2 regions of the Thermoanaerobacterium xylanolyticum LX-11 genome follow, and region 2 is predicted to be linked to the other one. Evidence: riboswitches for the same ligand, from Rfam matches in the RefSeq annotation. Region 2 holds a riboswitch; the other holds the start of a gene.
What was found. A riboswitch is a leader RNA that binds a small molecule or an ion and turns the genes downstream of it on or off. The one in region 2 is predicted to bind FMN.

Region 1 (5,992 bases), 690 kb from region 2:
CTAAAAACTTTTCTTAAAATCCAGCTATCAATACTCATCCTTAGAGTGATAGTGAGGTCTTTTTTTCAAAAAAACCTAAAAATACTTGACACGATCTTAAACTTCCTACTCTGTTTACAAATTTTATCAGTGTAGTATAATATCTTTTAGGTTCTTTTCATTTGAAAAAATTTTAGACGGGGGGTTTTACGGTGTATCTTTTAAAAGGCGGCAAAGTATTGACTATGGCAGGGAAAAATTATGAAAAGGCTGATGTACTTATAGGCGATGGAAAGATATTAGATGTAGGTGAGGAAATAATAGCACCGCTTGATGCGGAAATCATAGATGTATCTGGTTTAACAGTTATGCCAGGCATGATAGATGCTCATTGTCACTTAGGCATGTGGGAGAATGCCGTAGGATTTGAAGGGGCAGATGGAAATGAGGAGACAGATCCTATTACACCACAGTTGAGGGCTATTGACGGCATAAACCCTATGGATAAGTATTTTCAAGAAGCGTACGAGGCAGGCGTGACTACGGCTGTTACAGGCCCTGGCAGTGCTAATGTCATAGGTGGACAATTTGTAGCCATCAAGACTTATGGTAGACGCATCGACGACATGATAGTAAAAGAACCTGTTGCAGTTAAAGTGGCTTTTGGAGAGAATCCGAAATCTGTTTACAATGAACAGCACAAGATGCCTATGACCAGAATGGGCATTGCTGCACTGCTTAGACAGGAGCTTATAAAGGCTCAAGAGTACATGGAGGACATGGAAAAAGATCCTTCTGATGATGAGAAAAAGCCGGCAAGAGATCTGGGCCTTGAGGCATTAGTTAAAGTATTAAAAAGAGAGATACCTTTGAAGGCGCATGCACATAGGGCAGATGACATCTTTACTGCTTTAAGGATAGCGAAGGAATTTAACGTTGATATAACACTTGATCACTGCACTGAAGGCCATCTTATAGCTGATTACCTTGTTGAGGAAAATGCAAAAGTCATCGTTGGTCCTTCACTTTCTGAAAGATCAAAAGTGGAGCTTTCGAATCTTACCTTTAAGACGCCAGGGATTTTATCAAAAGCAGGGTTGGATGTAGCCATCATGACAGACCATCCCGTCATTCCGCTTAATTACCTTCCGATTTGTGCAGGGCTTGCAGTAAGAGAAGGTATGGATGAGATGGAGGCATTAAAAGCTATTACTATAAATCCAGCTAAGATTGTCGGCATAGATGACAGGGTTGGCAGCATTGAAAAAGGGAAAGATGCAGATATAGCTGTATTTGATGGAAGTCCAATTGAGATAAAGACCAAAACAAAATATGTGTTCGTAAACGGACAATTGGTATTTCAATCATAAATACAATTTGTGATAGGAGGAAAGTAAATGGGATTTAATTTAAAAGGCAGGAGTTTATTATCTTTAAAAGATTATACACCACAGGAGATAAGGTATCTTCTAGACATTTCAAAGCAGGTTAAAGCAGAAAGAAAGGCAGGAATAGTCTATCAAAGGTTTTTGGGAAAGACAATTGCACTGATATTTGAAAAGCGCTCAACAAGGACGAGATGTGCATTTGAGACAGCATTTGGCGAAGAAGGAGGACACCCTGTCTTCTTGTCGACAGATGATATTCAGCTTGGGGCGAAAGAATCTATAGAAGACACTGCAAGGGTTCTCGGCAGGATGTTTGATGCCATTGAATTTAGAGGATACAGCCAAAGCACTGTGGAAGCACTTGTAAAGTATTCTGGCGTCCCTGTATACAATGGACTTACAGACGAATACCATCCTACACAGGTTTTAGCTGATTTAATGACGATAGAAGAGGAGTTTGGACACTTAAAAGGCACAAAATTGGTGTTTGTCGGCGATGGAAGGAACAACATGGCAAACACGTTGGCTATTGGCTGTGCCAAAATGGGTATGGACTATGTGATTAATTCACCAAAAGAGCTTTGGCCTCAAGAGGACTACATAAATGAGATTAGAGAAATGGCTGCTGAAAATGGAGGGACATTTACTCTGACGGATGTGCCTGGTGAAGGCTTAGAAGGTGCACATGCAATTTACACAGATGTATGGGCATCTATGGGAGAAGAATCAAAACAAAAAGAGAGAGAAATGCTTTTAAGGCCATTCCAAGTGAACGATGAGCTTATGAAAAAGACAAAGAGGTCTGACACGATATTTTTGCACTGTTTGCCTGCTGTAAAAGGTCAGGAAGTTACATACGAAGTAATTGAAGGAAAGCAGTCGAGGGTGTGGGACGAGGCCGAAAACAGAAAGCATACAATTAAGGCTGTCATGATAGCGACGATTCTTTAAAAAAGTCAAGGCAAATTGCCTTGGCTTTTTCACATACTATTCAAATCGCTAATAAAATGATATAATGTAGAATGTCATTATTTGCGTAAGTAGGAGGATACGATGAAAGGGAAAGTAGTAATTGCGCTTGGGGGAAATGCACTGCAAGACAAGGACATGGTGCCAACAGCCGAATCACAATTGAATACAGTTAGAAAGACGGCGTCGTATATTGCAGACATCATAAAAGAAGGCTATTCTGTCATTGTGACACATGGAAATGGGCCACAAGTAGGAAACATCGTAATACAGAATGAGACAGCGTCTAACATAATACCAGCCATGCCTTTTGATGTGTGCGGCGCGGAAAGTCAGGGAATGATAGGCTATATGATTCAGCAATGTTTAGGTGAGGTTTTCAAAGAGAAAAACATACAAAAGGATGTTGCAACAATCGTTACACAGGTTGTTGTAGATAAAGATGATGCTGCATTTTCACATCCTACAAAGCCAATAGGGCCGTTTTACTCTAAGGAAGATGCGGAGCTATTGGAAAAGGAAAAAGGGTATCAGATGGTAGAGGACAGCGGAAGAGGATATAGGAGAGTCGTAGCATCACCAGAGCCTAAAGAGATAGTTGAATTAAACACAATAAAGCTTTTGGAGAGAAACGGTGTCGTTGTAATAACGGCAGGTGGTGGAGGAATACCTGTAGTAAGGGAAAATGGCAGCTTAAAAGGTGTGGCGGCAGTGATAGATAAAGATTTGGCATCTGAAAAATTGGCAGAAGATTTAGATGCAGATATTTTATTGATTTTGACCGCTGTAGAAAAAGCGTACATCAACTACAAAAAGCCTGATGAAAAGCCTCTCGATGTAATTTCAAGCTATGATATAGAGAAATATTTAAACGAAGGTCATTTTGCAGAAGGTTCAATGATGCCGAAAGTCAAGGCTGCAATAAGGTTTGCCAGGTCAAGAAAGGGAAGGCGAGCCATAATTACGTCTTTAGAAAAAGCACATGATGCTTTATCAGGGAATACAGGCACTGTTGTGGTTGACGATTAAAAAATACTTGACAAATTGATATATTTGTGACACTATAGTATTTAGAATTGAATAAACCAGTGGAGAATATCTTCAGGGCAGGGTGAAATTCCCGACCGGCGGTAAGCGTAAGCGAGCCCGCGACCCGCAGATGCGGTGGACTTGGTGAGATTCCAAGGCCGACAGTACAGTCTGGATGGAAGAAGATTTATTTTTGTTGCTTTTATCCTGAAGATGTTTCTTCGGGATTTTTAAATTTGGAGGTGTCATTTATGGAACACAGCAAGACAAAAGTGATTGTGACTGTAGGGTTGCTTTCCGCAATAGCATTTGTACTGATGTACTTAGAATTTCAATTGCCACTATTTCCAGGCTTTTTAAAATTTGATTTTAGCGATATACCACCTCTTTTAGCAGCATTTGCGTTAGGGCCTGTATACGGCATATTTGTGGAGATAGTAAAGAATGTGATACATCTTCCAGTTAGTCAATCTGCAGGTATAGGAGAAGTGGCAAATTTCGTTGTAGGCTCTATTTACGTATTTACGGTTGGTATAATCTATATGAGAAACAAATCTAAAAAGTCGGCATTATTTGCCATGATTTTAGGAACTATTGTCATGGCTGTTGCGGGATCAGTATTAAACTACTATGTATTTTTGCCACTATACCAAAAGATAATGGGTTGGCCATTAAGTGCCATTGTTGGAATGGGAAAGGCGGTAAATAGCCATATAGTTGATTTGAAGACATTGATAGCGTACGGTATTTTCCCATTCAACATCTTGAAAGGCTTTGTAATATCACTAATTACATTCCTCATTTACAAGAAATTATCTCCAATGTTGAAGATGTAGTTATTTAAAATAACGGACAGTGTTCCGTTATTTTTTTGTGTGCTTTTTTATTCAGCCATTAAGCGTTTGTTTTATGGTATACTTGGTATATAATATTTGTATAAATTTCACGGTGGTGTTGCGTATGAAAGTATCTTTTAGGACAAAAAGCTCTGATGAAACAGAAAAGATAGGGTTTAAGTTAGGTGGTTTACTAACAAGAGGAAGTATCGTACTTATATCTGGAGATTTAGGTGTAGGCAAGACAGTTTTGACAAAAGGCATTGCTAAAGGTATGGGTATATACGACTATGTCACAAGCCCTACATTTATGATTGTAAATGAGCATATGGGTGAAATTCCCCTTTACCATTTTGACGTGTACAGGATTGACGACTACATGGAATTGTACGATATAGGATATGAGGAGTATTTTTACAGCGACGGTGTTTGTGTCATCGAGTGGCCTGAAAAGATAATGCCTCTTATCCCGGAGGAAAATATATTTATACATATTTCCATGGGTGATTCTTTTGATGAGAGGATAATAGAGATAGAATCACATGGTGCAAAATACGATGAAGTGATTAAGGAGATGAAGTGATGAAAGTACTTGCAATAGATTCATCGTCAAAGACAGCTACTGTTGCTTTAGTTGATGAAAGTGGCTTAATAGGTGAATTTTCCATAAATCATTTGAGACATTCTGTCATATTGATGCCGATGATTGATGAACTTTTAAAAATGGCAGAGACAAAAAAAGAGGAGATAACTCATATAGCTGTATGTGAAGGACCGGGATCTTTTACAGGATTAAGGATAGGTGCTGCTACTGCTAAGGGGTTGGCTCAATCTCTTGATGTGCCAATTGTTGGTGTATCATCCTTAGATGCCCTTGCCTATAACATAGGAGAATTTAAAGGAATTATCTGCCCTATAATTGACGCGTTAAGAGGAAACGTCTATACAGCTTTTTATAAAGGTGGTAGTGAGATAAGTAGGCTAAAAGATGTGTCGCTGGAAGAATTAGGTGTAGTTATAGACATAGTAAAGGGATACAGTGAGGAAGTTTTATTCGTCGGAGATGGTATTTTGCCATATAAAGACACATTAAAGAGTGCATTGCCTGATGCTATATTTGCATCACCGATTAACAACATATCAAGGGCGTCATCGGTTGGTATGATGGCACTTAAAAAAATATCAAATGGAGAGATATGCACATATCTTGATTTTAAACCGTATTATGTTAGAAAGCCTGCACCGTTGGAAAATTCTAAATGATCTTTTGGAGGGTTTTATGGATATAAAGATTCGCCCTATGGTAAAAAGCGATATAGATAAAGTCATGGAAATTGAGTATTTAAGCTTTTCTGTGCCATGGTCTTTTGAATCATTTGTGATGGAAGTTACGAAAAATAGTTGTGCACATTATATTGTTGCTGAGGTAGACGGCCAGATAGCTGGATATGGTGGTTTTTGGGTGGTTGTTGATGAAGGACACATAACCAACATTGCAGTTCATCCGGACTTTCGAGGGCAAGGTGTAGGTTCTGCCATCGTTGAAGGTTTGATTGAACTTGCTAAAAATAAAGGCATAACGTCTATGACGCTGGAAGTGAGAGAATCTAACCTTGTAGCACAATCGCTTTATAAAAAATACGGGTTTAAACCTGTTGGCAAAAGAAGAGGGTACTATCAGGACAACAATGAAGATGCAGTGATAATGTGGAAATACGATATGTAAGGAGAGATTGTATGAGGGAAAACACGATTGTATTAGGAATTGAAACATCCTGCGACGAGACATCG
Region 2 (12,860 bases):
ACGGTCCAAATGTCTCATTTTTATTCATGGGCTCTTTAAGGTACGGCTCTTTTACTGGCTTTCCATTTCTATACAATATCCCATTTTTAATCTCAATGGTATCTCCGCCAATGCCGATTACCCTTTTTACAAAGCTTACAGACGGATCGTCAGGATACTTAAATACGACTATGTCACCTCTTTTAATAGGTTCAAATCTGTATATGAATTTTAATTCAATAAACTTATCATTAAGCTGTATTGTGTTAAGCATAGAACCTGTAGGTACGTCAACAAGCTCAAACACATACGTCCTAATGAACATAGCTATGATAAAAGCAAGCCCAATAGTAAGTATCCAACTTACAATCTCTTTTTTAGTATTGCTCTTCATCGTCCAATCTCCTTTTTTAAATATACAGTTATTATTATATCACATCAATATTTCAAATACTAACTTTATATGTATTACAATGTATATAATAAATATATGTGTCAATAATTACTATATAAAATAATTTATGGGGGAATATGATGAACGAAATTAAATATCTATTAGAAATTGCCGACATAAAAGACACAGAGTACAAAAACACTTTAGCTTTGACATCATTGATAGAATTGCTTATCGAAAAAGGTATAATATCTCAATCAGAAATAGCTAAAAAATCTTATGAAATCAAAATAAAGACCGCCCAATAAATAAAATCCGGCAAAACCGGATTTTATTTATTCATTTATGTAGACACGTGGTTATTCCGATACTATAATAAAGAGTAAGGAGGGGTTTTTCGTGAAAGATTTTCTCTCGCGGTATCAAAGCACCATTAGAAATTCAATCGTAATATTGGCAGTTGTACTAAGCTTTTATCTATTTGTGTTCAAGCTTATTCCATTTTTGATGCCTTTTGCAGTAGCATTGTTTTTGGCGATTTTAATTGATCCTGCCGTAGAGTTTTCAGAAAAAAAGCTGAAAATACCAAGAGGATTGTCATCTGCATTTTTTATACTTTTATTGATTGGAATAATTGGTCTTTTAATAAGCCTTTTAGTCACACAGCTTGTATTCGAACTCAATACCTTAGCTGAACACGCACCAAGTTACACAAAAAATTTTGATGTAGTAATATCTGATTTGATAGACAGAATTAGGAGGTATTATGTATCGCTTCCTACAAACATCTCAACTTTTTTAGAAAGCAATCTTCAATCGATTTTAAATAATATATCTGTGTACGCTAAAAACTTCGCAGGATGGATATTAGGCTTGGCAACAAAGCTGCCTAACTTTTTCTTTATGTCAATAATAACAATCGTATCGACGTTCTTTTTAAGCAAAGACAAATGGCTCATATTAAACTTTATAAAAAGACAATTTCCATCAAATTGGGCATTTCACGCTGAAAATATAAAAGGGGATCTTTTTCAAACTTTAATAGGCTTTATAAGGGCTGAAATAACCATAATGTTTATCACTTTTTTAGAAGTTTCCATAGGGCTTACGATAATAGGATTTGATTACGCATTTTTGCTAGGGCTTTTAGTCAGCTTTATAGACATACTGCCTGTTTTAGGATCAGGTTCTGTATTAGTCCCATGGGCATTGTACAATATATTCACAAAAAACTACCTTATTGGAATCTACTTGCTTATCATATATGCCATCGTCACAGTCGTAAGGCAGATGATAGAGCCAAAGATAGTCGGCCAAAGTATAGGCCTTCATCCTCTTGTAACGCTTTTATCCATGTTTATCGGTGCAAGGCTTTTTGGCGGTCTCGGGCTTATAATGGGACCTGTTTTCGTAGTCGTCTTTAAAACATTTCAAAAATCCGGCATAATACCATCATGGAAGTAAAATACCCATCTTAAAAGCGTAATGCTTATAAGATGGGTATTTTTCATAAGCTTTCTATTTCCTTTATCAAATTGGCCATCTCAATTGCTGTAACAGCCGCTTCAAACCCTTTATTGCCTGACTTTGTTCCAGCCCTCATGATTGCCTGTTCAACTGTATCCGTCGTAAGGACTCCAAATATTACAGGCACATCGTAATCTACCGATATTTTTGCTATTCCTTTTGATACTTCATTTGCAACATAATCAAAATGCGGTGTATCACCTCTTATTACAGCACCCAGTGCGATAATCGCATCGTATTTTTTTGATGTGGCCATCTTCTTTGATACAAGGGGTATTTCAAATGCGCCTGGAGTCCAAGCAATGTCAATGCTTTCATCATCAACACCATGTCTTCTTAAAGCATCCAAAGCACCATCCAAAAGTTTATTTGTTATAAATTCATTAAATCTGCTTACAACAATGCCTACTTTTAAGCCATCTCCAATGAGTTTTCCTTCATACTTTTTCAATACAATCTCTCCTTTGCTTATTTTTAAAATGAAGTAAATATGTGGTCAAATTTTTCTTTCTTTGTTTTAAGATATCTTTCATTGTGTCTATTGATTGAAACCTCTATAGGAACTCTTTCTACAATTTCAAGGCCATAACCTGAAATACCAACCAGTTTTTTGGGATTATTTGTCATTATCCTAAGTTTTTTAAGCCCAAGATCCTTCAAAATCTGAGCTCCAATTCCATACTCTCTCATATCAGCCGGAAAACCTAATCTGATGTTGGCATCTACCGTGTCAAGTCCCTCATCCTGTAAATGGTATGCTTTAATCTTGTTTAAAAGTCCTATTCCTCTGCCTTCCTGCCTTAAATACAACAGCACACCTCCTTCTTTGCCAATCTTCTCCATTGCTGCATGAAGCTGATCGCCACAATCACACCTTAATGAACCCATAATGTCACCTGTCAAACATTCTGAATGAACCCTAACCAATGTAGGGTTATGAGACAAACCACCTTTCACCAACGCAACATGTTCTTTACCTGTTAGGATTTCTTCATAACCTATTATCGTGAAATCTCCATACTTTGTTGGCAAATATGCTTCTGCCACTCTTTTTATCAGTTTTTCATTTTTTCTTCTATATTCTATAAGATCAGCGATAGATATTATTTTTAAATTGAATTTTTTCGAAAATTCAATTAACTCTGGGAGTCTGGCCATTTTCCCATCATCTTTTATTATTTCGCAAATTACACCAGCACTTTTAAGACCTGCAAGCCTTGCTAAATCACACGCTGCTTCCGTATGGCCCGCTCTTACTAAAACTCCTCCTTCTTTCGCTTCCAATGGAAATACATGTCCAGGCTTTGTAAAATCATCCGGCATCGATTCATCATCTATAAGCATTTTTATAGTAAGTGCTCTTTCATAAGCAGAAATTCCAGTTTTACAGTTTTTATGATCTACAGATACTGTAAAAGCAGTTTCTTTTTTATCGGTATTATCAAAAACCATCTTGCCAATGTTTAATTTTTTAAGCCTCTCCTCCATCATAGGAACACATACCAATCCACGGCCGTACTTTATCATAAAGTTCACATGGTCACTTGTCACTTTTTCCGCAGCCATAACTAAATCCCCTTCATTCTCTCTATCTTCATCATCGACTACAATGACCATTTTTCCATTTTTTATATCTTCTATTGCGCTTTCAATAGTATCAAACATCTATGAACATCTCCTTATAAATAATTTTCTATTAAAAATTCATCAACGTTTTTCTTCGCCAAAAGCCTTTCTGCATACTTTGAAAGTATGTCAACTTCAATATTTACGGTATCTCCGATTCTTTTTATATTTAAAGTTGTATTGTTATCTGTATGGGGTATAATTGACACTGTAAAGTATGAAGCTGATGATTCTACCACTGTCAAACTTATTCCATCCACAGCAATACTTCCTTTATCAGCCACATATTTTGAATATCTTTCACCAATTTTAATTTTAAATGTCGTCGTGTCGTTTATTTTGTTTTTATCAATTATTGTACCAACGGTATCCACATGACCCGTCACAATGTGTCCATTTAGCCTACCTAATATGCTTAATGCCCTTTCTAAATTGACAATGCTTCCTATCTTTAAACTTCCTAAATTGCTTGTTTTAAGTGTTTCATACATTATATCTGATGTAAATAAATCTTTACCTATATTTGTAACCGTTAAGCATACTCCATTTACAGCTACGCTATCTCCAATTCTTACACCATCTAAGACTTTTTTGCACTCTACCGCTATTTTGGTAATATTTCCTCTTTGAATCATCTTGACCTTTCCAACTTCTTCTATAATTCCTGTAAACATCTTAACACCTACTTTTTTATATAACCTTCTATAAGTATGTCATCGTCAAATTTTTTTATATCTATCTTTTCAATCATTATTGCGTCTTTAATCAAAGCAATGCCATCACCTTCCACAGGCGTCAATGAATTGCTTCCACCTATTATTTTGGGAGCAATATAAAACATAACTTTGTCTACTATTCCTTCTTTTAAAGCAGAATAGTTGAGAGTTCCTCCACCTTCTATGAGAATACTATCTATCCCTCTTTCCCCTAACGTATAGATCAATTTATTCAGATGGACTTTATTATCTTTTTTTTCGATTGTAACCACATCAACACCCAAATCCTTCAAAGCTTTCACCTTATCATGTGGCATCATATCTGTTGTAGCTATTAATGTCTTAGCAGATTTATCAATGATGACATTTGCATCTAATGGAATCCTGCCGTGACTATCCACAATAACTCTTAAAGGGTTTTTATATCCTTGCAATCTAACGGTAAGATGTGGATTATCTTTTATAACTGTATTAATACCTACCATTATTGCCATAACGCTACCTCTAACTTTATGGACATACTCCCTTGATTTTTCATTTGTTATCCACTTAGAATCGCCTGTAAAAGTTGATATCTTTCCATCAATTGTCATAGCGGATTTTAATATTACATAAGGTTCTCTACTTGTAATGTACTTTATAAATACTTCATTCAATTTCTCTGCTTCATCTTTTAACAATCCAGTATAAACATTTAAACCAGCTTCTTCAAGCTTTTTAATTCCCCTTCCTGCTACAAGTTCATTTGGATCCTCCATAGCGATAAAAACATTTTTTATGCCTGATTTTATGACAGCATCGACGCAAGGTGGTGTTTTTCCATGATGGCAACATGGTTCCAATGTCACATAAAGCGTGGCTCCATTTACATCTTCTTTAGCGTTTTTTAATGCATTTATTTCTGCATGTGGTCCTCCATAGTATTCATGATAGCCTTCACCTATTATCCTGCCATCTTTAATAATTACAGCTCCTACTAAAGGATTTGGGTTTGTGTGTCCTACACCAAGTTTAGCAAGCTGCAATGCCCTTTTCATGTATTTCTCCATAAAATCACCTCAAAAAATTAGCCCTGAAGCATGTAATACTTCAGGGCATAATGACAATTGCCATTTCACCTTCTTTCATCCAGACTATACTGTCGGCTCTGGAATCTAACCAGATCTGCCATAAGGCTCGCGGGCTTTACCGCCGGTATGGAATTTCACCAATCCCTGAAGGTTTAATCTTATTTAGTTTCTATAATTATAACATTGATTTTATAAAAATGCTAGTCTATCATCTCTTCAATGGTTCCTCCAGCAGGAATAAATGGCAGAACCATTTCGTCTTTGTCTATGATACACTCTAAAACATAAGGATTGTTGTTTGACAATGCTTCACTAAAAGCATCTGTAAATTCTTCTTTTGTGTAGATCCTTCTTCCAGTTACCCCAAAAGCTTCGGCGACTTTTGAAAAGTTGAGATTCGGATTTAAATCCGTCTGAGAAAATCTTTTATCGTAAAGGAGATTTTGCCATTGTCTAACCATGCCAAGTGTTTGATTGTTGAGGATTATCGTTATAACAGGTATGTTGTACACCGACATCGTTTCAAGTGCATGAATATTCATCCTTATGCTGCCGTCACCTGCAATATTTACCACTCTTTTGTCATCTCGCCCTACTTGTGCACCTATTGATGCAGGAAGTCCAAAACCCATAGTTCCAAGTCCACCAGATGTGACAAATGTCCTTGGCTCTTTGAATTTATAATATTGAGCCGTCCACATCTGGTTTTGCCCTACTTCTGTCGCTACTACAAGATTGTCTCCTCCAAGCTCTTGAACCCTTTCTACTATCCACTGTGGCTTCAATTTTCCATCATCTTTATATTTAAAGGACGTTTTGTCTTTTATCGATATAAGCTCATTAATCCATTCCCTATTGTCTTTTTCTTTTATCATTGCATTTAAAAGAGACAAGACTTCTTTGATATCTCCTACTAATGGCACATCGACATCGATATTTTTGCCGATTTCTGCAGGATCGATATCGATGTGAATGACTTTTGCATTTGGCGCCAGACCCCCTGCTTTACCTGCAACTCTGTCGCTAAACCTTGACCCTACTGCAATAACCAAGTCTGATTTATAAACAGCCGTATTGGCATATCTGCTTCCATGCATTCCAATAAGCCCTAATGACAATTCATCATCTTCTGGAAAGCATCCAAGTCCCATAAGCGAAGTAGCTACAGGTATCATGTGCTTTTTAGCAAAATCGTACAAATTCTTTGATGCCTCACTCCATATAACTCCACCACCAGCAAAAATAACTGGCCTTTTGCTTGATGAGATTAACTCTGCTGCCTTTACTAAATCTGATTCTAATACTTGATGTTTCTTTGTTTCAACGTAAAAATCTTTTCGCTTAACAAAGTTTATATCTGCAGTCTGAATGTCCTTCGGTATGTCTACGAGAACAGGACCTGGTCTTCCATCTTTCGCTATAAAAAAGGCTTCTCTCAAAGTGTCCGCTAATTTATCAGGTGATTTCACAATAAAATTGTGCTTTGTCACAGGCATCGTAATTCCTGCAATATCCACTTCTTGAAAAGAGTCCTTTCCTATGAGGCTCGTAGCAACTTGCCCTGTTATAGCGACTATTGGCACAGAGTCCATGTAGGCATTGGCTATTCCTGTGACTAAATTGGTAGCACCAGGTCCTGATGTAGCAAAACACACGCCAACTTTTCCGGTCACTCTCGCGTATCCATCTGCCATGTGAGCAGCCATCTGTTCATGTGTTGCAAGAATATGCCGCAAGTCAGAATTGTACAAAGCATCATAAAGAGGTATGACAGAACCGCCTGGAATGCCAAAAACAACTTCTACTCCTTGCTCTTTTAATACCTCTATGACAACCTGCGAACCTTTTATGATCACGATATGCGCCTCCTTTCATGGAATTTAAGCTTTGTCAATCGTCCTTTAAAACCGCACCAGTATTTGCAGATGTGACTAATCTGGCGTATCTTGCCATGTAACCTGTCTTAATGTGAGGCTCAGGCCTTCTAAAGTTTTTCCTTCTTTCTTCCATTTCTTCAACGCTTATCTTTAAATTAAGCTTTCTTCCCGGTATATCTATTTCAATAATGTCCCCATCTTTTATCAAAGCGATTTCGCCGCCTTCCATGGCTTCAGGCGACACATGACCTATGCAAGCTCCTCTTGTAGCACCAGAAAATCTTCCATCTGTAATAAGAGCTACATCCTTGTCAAGTCCCATACCGGCAAGTGCTGATGTAGGACTTAACATCTCCCTCATGCCAGGCCCACCTTTTGGACCTTCATACCTTATTACAACAACATCGCCTTTTTGTATCTTGCCATCGTAAATCGCTTTTATGGCCTCATCTTCTGAATCAAAAACTCTCGCAGGGCCAGAATGGTGAAGCATCTCTTTAGACACTGCAGACGCCTTTACTACAGAACCATTCTTCGCTATATTTCCATACAAAATCGCCAAACCACCTGTATTGCTGTAGGGATCTTCTACTGAGTGTATTACATCATGATTTTTTATCCGTGCATCTTTGAAATTCTCACCGATTGTATCACATGTGACTGTAATGCAATCTGTATTTAAGACTCCTAATTTTGACAGTTCTTTCAATACTGCCTGTATACCGCCTGCGTGGTAGAGATCTTCTATATGATATTTTCCTGCAGGACTTAATTTGCACAGATTTGGAACCTTCTCATTTATTTCATTTATCTTTTCAAGAGGTATATCGACTCCTGCCTCATGTGCAATAGCCTTTAAGTGGAGAACTGTATTTGTAGAGCCTCCTAAAGCCATATCTAAGCAAAAAGCATTTATAAAGGCATCTTCTGTCAAAATATCCCTTGCCTTAATGTCCTTTTCTACAAGCTCTACTATCTTCATTCCTGCTTTTTTTGCAAGTCTTATCCTCTCTGAGTAAACAGCAGGTATCGTGCCATTACCAGGAAGTCCCATACCAAGCCCTTCTGTAAGGCAATTCATCGTATTTGCTGTAAACATACCTGAGCATGACCCGCACGTAGGACAAGCTGACATCTCCATCGTCTTTAACTCATCTTCACTTATCTTACCTGCCTTCAATGCGCCTACTGCCTCAAACATGGAGCTTAAATCACATGTTTCTCCTTCGTAACTTCCAGCCAACATCGGACCTCCGCTTATTACGATAGCTGGTATGTTTAGCCTTGCGGCTGCCATAAGCATACCTGGAACTATCTTGTCGCAGTTTGGTATAAGCACAAGTCCGTCAAGGCCATGGGCCATAGCCATCGTCTCAACGCTGTCGGCTATCAATTCCCTTGAAGCAAGGGAATACTTCATACCTTTGTGATTCATGGCTATTCCATCACAGACACCTATTGTGGAAAATTCTAAAGGAGTGCCACCTGCAAGCCTTACACCAGCTTTTACTGCCTCTGCAATCTTGTCAAGATTTATGTGTCCAGGAATTATGTCGTTTTTTGAATTAGCAATGCCTATTAAAGGCTTATTTATCTCTTCATCGGTAAGCCCTAAAGCATACAAAAGTGATCTGTGGGGCGCTTTTTCAACTCCTTTTTTCACGCTATCGCTTATCATAAAATCACCTCTTTAAATATTTTACAACCATATCACCCATCTCTTCGGTGTTTAAAATAATACCTTTTCCTAAATCAGGAGTTCTGTAGCCATCCTCCAATAGGTCGTTTACCGCCTTTCTTATGTCATTTGCGGCATCAATCATATCAAAGGAATACTCCAGCATCATTGCGACAGATAGTATTGTAGCCAAAGGATTAGCTTTCTTCGTGCCAGCAATATCAGGAGCCGAACCATGTACAGGTTCGTAAAGCCCAACTTTGTCACCTCTCAAGCTGGCTGATGGCAACATTCCTATTGATCCGGTAAGCTGTGATGCTTCATCAGACAATATGTCTCCAAACATATTTGATGTAAGTATCACGTCAAACTGTGATGGATCTTTTATAAGCTGCATAGAGCAATTGTCAACATACTGATGGTTTAATTCTACATCTGGGTATTCCTTACTTACTTCATTGACGACTTTTCTCCATAATCTTGATGAATCCAAAATATTGGCCTTATCAACCGATGTGACTTTTTTCTTCCTGTTTCTCGCCGCTTTAAACGCTATATGGGCAATCCTCTCTATTTCCATCGTGGTATATGATTCTGTATCATATGCTTTATACCCATAATCAATCTTTTCAGTTCCTCTATCGCCGAAATATATGCCACCTGTCAATTCCCTTACAACAAGTACATCTAATCCGTCCTTTAAAATCTCATCCTTCAAAGGTGATGCACTTTTTAAAGAATTAAATAGAATGGCAGGCCTTAAATTTGCATATACATCAAGGCTTTTTCTCAGAGCCAAAAGACCTGCCTCAGGCCTTTTATCGCCATCTAAATCGTCCCACTTAGGACCACCTACAGCCCCTAATAAGACTGCATCGCTTTTAAGACATGCTTCTTCTGTTTCCTTAGGATACGGCGTTCCAAACTCATCTATGGCACAGCCGCCAAACAGGTACTTCTCTACTTCAAATTCAATGCTGTATTTTTCTGAAACAGCATTTAATACTTTAAGGGCTTCCTCCATTACTTCTTTCCCTATTCCATCTCCTGGTAATACAGTTATCTTGTACATCTATACCACCTTTTCCTTTACGTAGTTTACAAGGCCGCCACATTCGATTATCCTCTTTATAAACTCAGGAAATGGCTGCGATTTAAACTCGATACCTTTAGTTATGTCTTTTATGACACCCGTCTCAAAATCAACTGAAACAATATCACCGTCTTCTATTGAAGACGCCGCTTCAGGACATTCTAATATAGGCAATCCTATATTTATGGCATTTCTGTAAAATATTCTGGCAAACGACTTTGCGATGACACAAGATATACCAGACTCCTTTATGGCTATAGGTGCATGTTCTCTTGACGAACCGCAACCAAAATTGTCCCCCGCAACCATTATATCTCCAGGTTTGACTCTATCTTTAAAGCTTTTATCTAAATCTTCCATGCAATGGGCAGCAAGTTCTTTTGGATCAGATGTATTTAAAAACCTTGCAGGTATTATTACATCCGTATCCACATTATCACCGTACTTTATTGCCTTTCCTTCCAATTAAGCCACCTCCTCAGGACTTGCTATATAGCCTTTTATGGCTGATGCCGCTGCTACAGCAGGACTTGCCAAGTACACTTCGCTTTCTATGTGACCCATCCTGCCAACAAAGTTTCTGTTTGTAGTAGATATTGCCCTTTCACCTTTTGCAAGTATCCCCATGTGACCGCCTAAACAAGGACCGCATGTTGGCGTAGATACAGCAGCACCTGCCTTTATGAACTCTTCTATATAGCCTCTTTTTACACATTCCAAGTAAATGTCTTGCGTAGCTGGGAATATTATCAACCTTACATCTGGATGAACCTTCTTGCCTTTTAAAATTTCATACGTCACTTCCATATCTTGTAGACGGCCATTTGTACAAGAACCTATTACAACTTGATCTATCTTTACATTTCCAACATCATCTATGGACTTTGTGTTTTCAGGCAAGTGAGGAAATGCCACTTGCGGCTTTATCGTTGATAAGTCTATATCGTATGTCTTTACGTATTCTGCATCATCATCAGCTTTAAACACTTTGTAATTTCTCTTTGCTCTCCCCAAAACATATGCTTCGGTAATTTCGTCGTAATCGAAAATACCATTTTTAGCCCCTGCTTCTATAGCCATATTTGCAATTGTAAACCTGTCATCAATCGACAAAGACGAGATGTCGCCAGTGAATTCCATCGACTTATAAAGTGCGCCATCTACACCTATCATGCCGATGATGTACAGTATGACGTCTTTTCCGCTTACCCATTTATTAAGCTTTCCTTTAAGATTAAACTTTATGGCTTCGGGAACTTTAAACCAAGCCTTGCCTGTAGCCATGGCACAGGCCATATCAGTGCTTCCTATGCCTGTAGAGAAACACGTTATTGCACCGTACGTGCATGTATGGGAATCTGCACCTATTACCACATCTCCCGGCAAGACTAAGCCTTTTTCCGGTAAAAGCGCATGTTCTATCCCCATTTGCCCTACTTCAAAGAAGTTTACTATGCCATACTCTCTGGCAAATTTCCTTACAATATTTACTTGCTCTGCAGACTTTATGTCTTTGTTTGGAACAAAATGGTCAGGCACTAATGCAATTCTCTCTTTATTGAATACTTCTTTTACACCTATCTTTAAAAACTCTTTTATGGCAACAGGCGATGTGACATCATTGCCTAACACCATGTCAACGTCTATCTCTATAAGATCTCCAGGTTTAACTTCATATCCAGCTTTATTAGCTAAAATTTTCTGCGTAAGTGTTAACCCCAAAGCTCTCCCTCCTTAAAACTCTTACTGTTTAAAATTACATCTTCTACGATTTCTCTTATATCTTCATCATCTACAACCTTTTTGTTATCAGCTACATCCTTAAATCTCTTAAAAGCAATATTTACCTCATCTCGCGAAAGATTGAACCCCATGTTTTTTAACTTCAATTCAAAGGCATTTCTTCCGGATAATTTGCCCATAGATATATGATCAGTTGTTATACCTATGTCTTCTGGTTTCATTATTTCATAGGTGGCTTTATTGTTTATAACACCGTGCTGGTGGATTCCAGCAGTGTGCCTAAAGGCGTTAAATCCGACAATGGCTTTGTTTGGCTGAAGTTCTATCCCTGCCATCTCACTTACCAGCTTACATGTGCTGTAAATTTCCTTTGTGTTTATGCCGTGGATTACATTAAAATAATCCTTTCTTGTATTTATGGCCATGATGACTTCTTCTAAAGCAGCATTTCCAGCTCTTTCACCTATCCCACATACAGTAACTTCCACTTGATCTGCACCGCTTTCCACTGCTGAAAGTGAGTTTACCACAGCCATACCAAGATCGTTGTGACAGTGAACGCTTATCGTCACATTTTCTCTGTCGTGAATATTATCTTTTACGTACTCTACTAATCTGCCAAATTCTTTTGGAACAGCATATCCTACCGTATCAGGTATATTTATTATCTTAGCTCCAGCATCAATGACTTCGTTAAATACTTTTACTAAAAAATCCCAATCAGTCCTGGATGCATCTTCGGCAGAAAATTGAATTTCATCAAACTTACCTAAAGCATATTTCACACTGTCAACTGCCATTTTTAAGGCTTCATCTCTGGATATTTTTAACTTGTATTTTAAATGAATATCAGATGTAGCAATAAAAAGATGTATCCTGGATTTTTTTGCATTTTTTAATGCTTCATAAGTTCTATCTATATCGCTTTTCACACATCTCGACAATCCTGCAACAGTGACACCATCTAAATTTTCCGCTACATATTTCACAGCTTCAAAATCACCGTTTGATGCAGCAGGAAAGCCGGCTTCTATTACGTCAACTCCAAGTGAAACAAGCTTATTTGCTATCTTATATTTAGTTTCCTTGTCGAAATTGACGCCTGGCGTCTGCTCACCATCTCTCAACGTCGTATCAAAAACAATGACTTTTCTATC

Region 1: linked by a shared signal. The riboswitch ahead of THEXY_RS03465 (ECF transporter S component) and the one ahead of ribD (bifunctional diaminohydroxyphosphoribosylaminopyrimidine deaminase/5-amino-6-(5-phosphoribosylamino)uracil reductase RibD) in region 2 are both predicted to bind FMN.

Annotation. Positions count from the first base shown of each region.
Region 1 is NC_015555.1:709,494-715,485, forward strand. It holds gene THEXY_RS03450 (amidohydrolase) at 192-1,349, shown strand; gene argF (ornithine carbamoyltransferase) at 1,377-2,318, shown strand; gene arcC (carbamate kinase) at 2,421-3,365, shown strand; FMN riboswitch at 3,430-3,556, shown strand; gene THEXY_RS03465 (ECF transporter S component) at 3,617-4,201, shown strand; gene tsaE (tRNA (adenosine(37)-N6)-threonylcarbamoyltransferase complex ATPase subunit type 1 TsaE) at 4,326-4,784, shown strand; gene tsaB (tRNA (adenosine(37)-N6)-threonylcarbamoyltransferase complex dimerization subunit type 1 TsaB) at 4,784-5,464, shown strand; gene rimI (ribosomal protein S18-alanine N-acetyltransferase) at 5,481-5,927, shown strand; gene tsaD (tRNA (adenosine(37)-N6)-threonylcarbamoyltransferase complex transferase subunit TsaD) at 5,939-5,992, shown strand, end outside.
Region 2 is NC_015555.1:14,118-26,977, reverse strand. It holds gene lepB (signal peptidase I) at 1-373, opposite strand, end outside; gene THEXY_RS12600 (hypothetical protein) at 514-681, shown strand; gene ytvI (sporulation integral membrane protein YtvI) at 773-1,837, shown strand; gene ribH (6,7-dimethyl-8-ribityllumazine synthase) at 1,881-2,351, opposite strand; gene THEXY_RS00115 (bifunctional 3,4-dihydroxy-2-butanone-4-phosphate synthase/GTP cyclohydrolase II) at 2,375-3,565, opposite strand; gene THEXY_RS00110 (riboflavin synthase) at 3,580-4,200, opposite strand; gene ribD (bifunctional diaminohydroxyphosphoribosylaminopyrimidine deaminase/5-amino-6-(5-phosphoribosylamino)uracil reductase RibD) at 4,209-5,291, opposite strand; FMN riboswitch at 5,355-5,468, opposite strand; gene ilvB (biosynthetic-type acetolactate synthase large subunit) at 5,513-7,168, opposite strand; gene ilvD (dihydroxy-acid dehydratase) at 7,203-8,867, opposite strand; gene leuB (3-isopropylmalate dehydrogenase) at 8,872-9,939, opposite strand; gene leuD (3-isopropylmalate dehydratase small subunit) at 9,940-10,425, opposite strand; gene leuC (3-isopropylmalate dehydratase large subunit) at 10,426-11,682, opposite strand; gene THEXY_RS00075 (2-isopropylmalate synthase) at 11,673-12,860, opposite strand, start outside.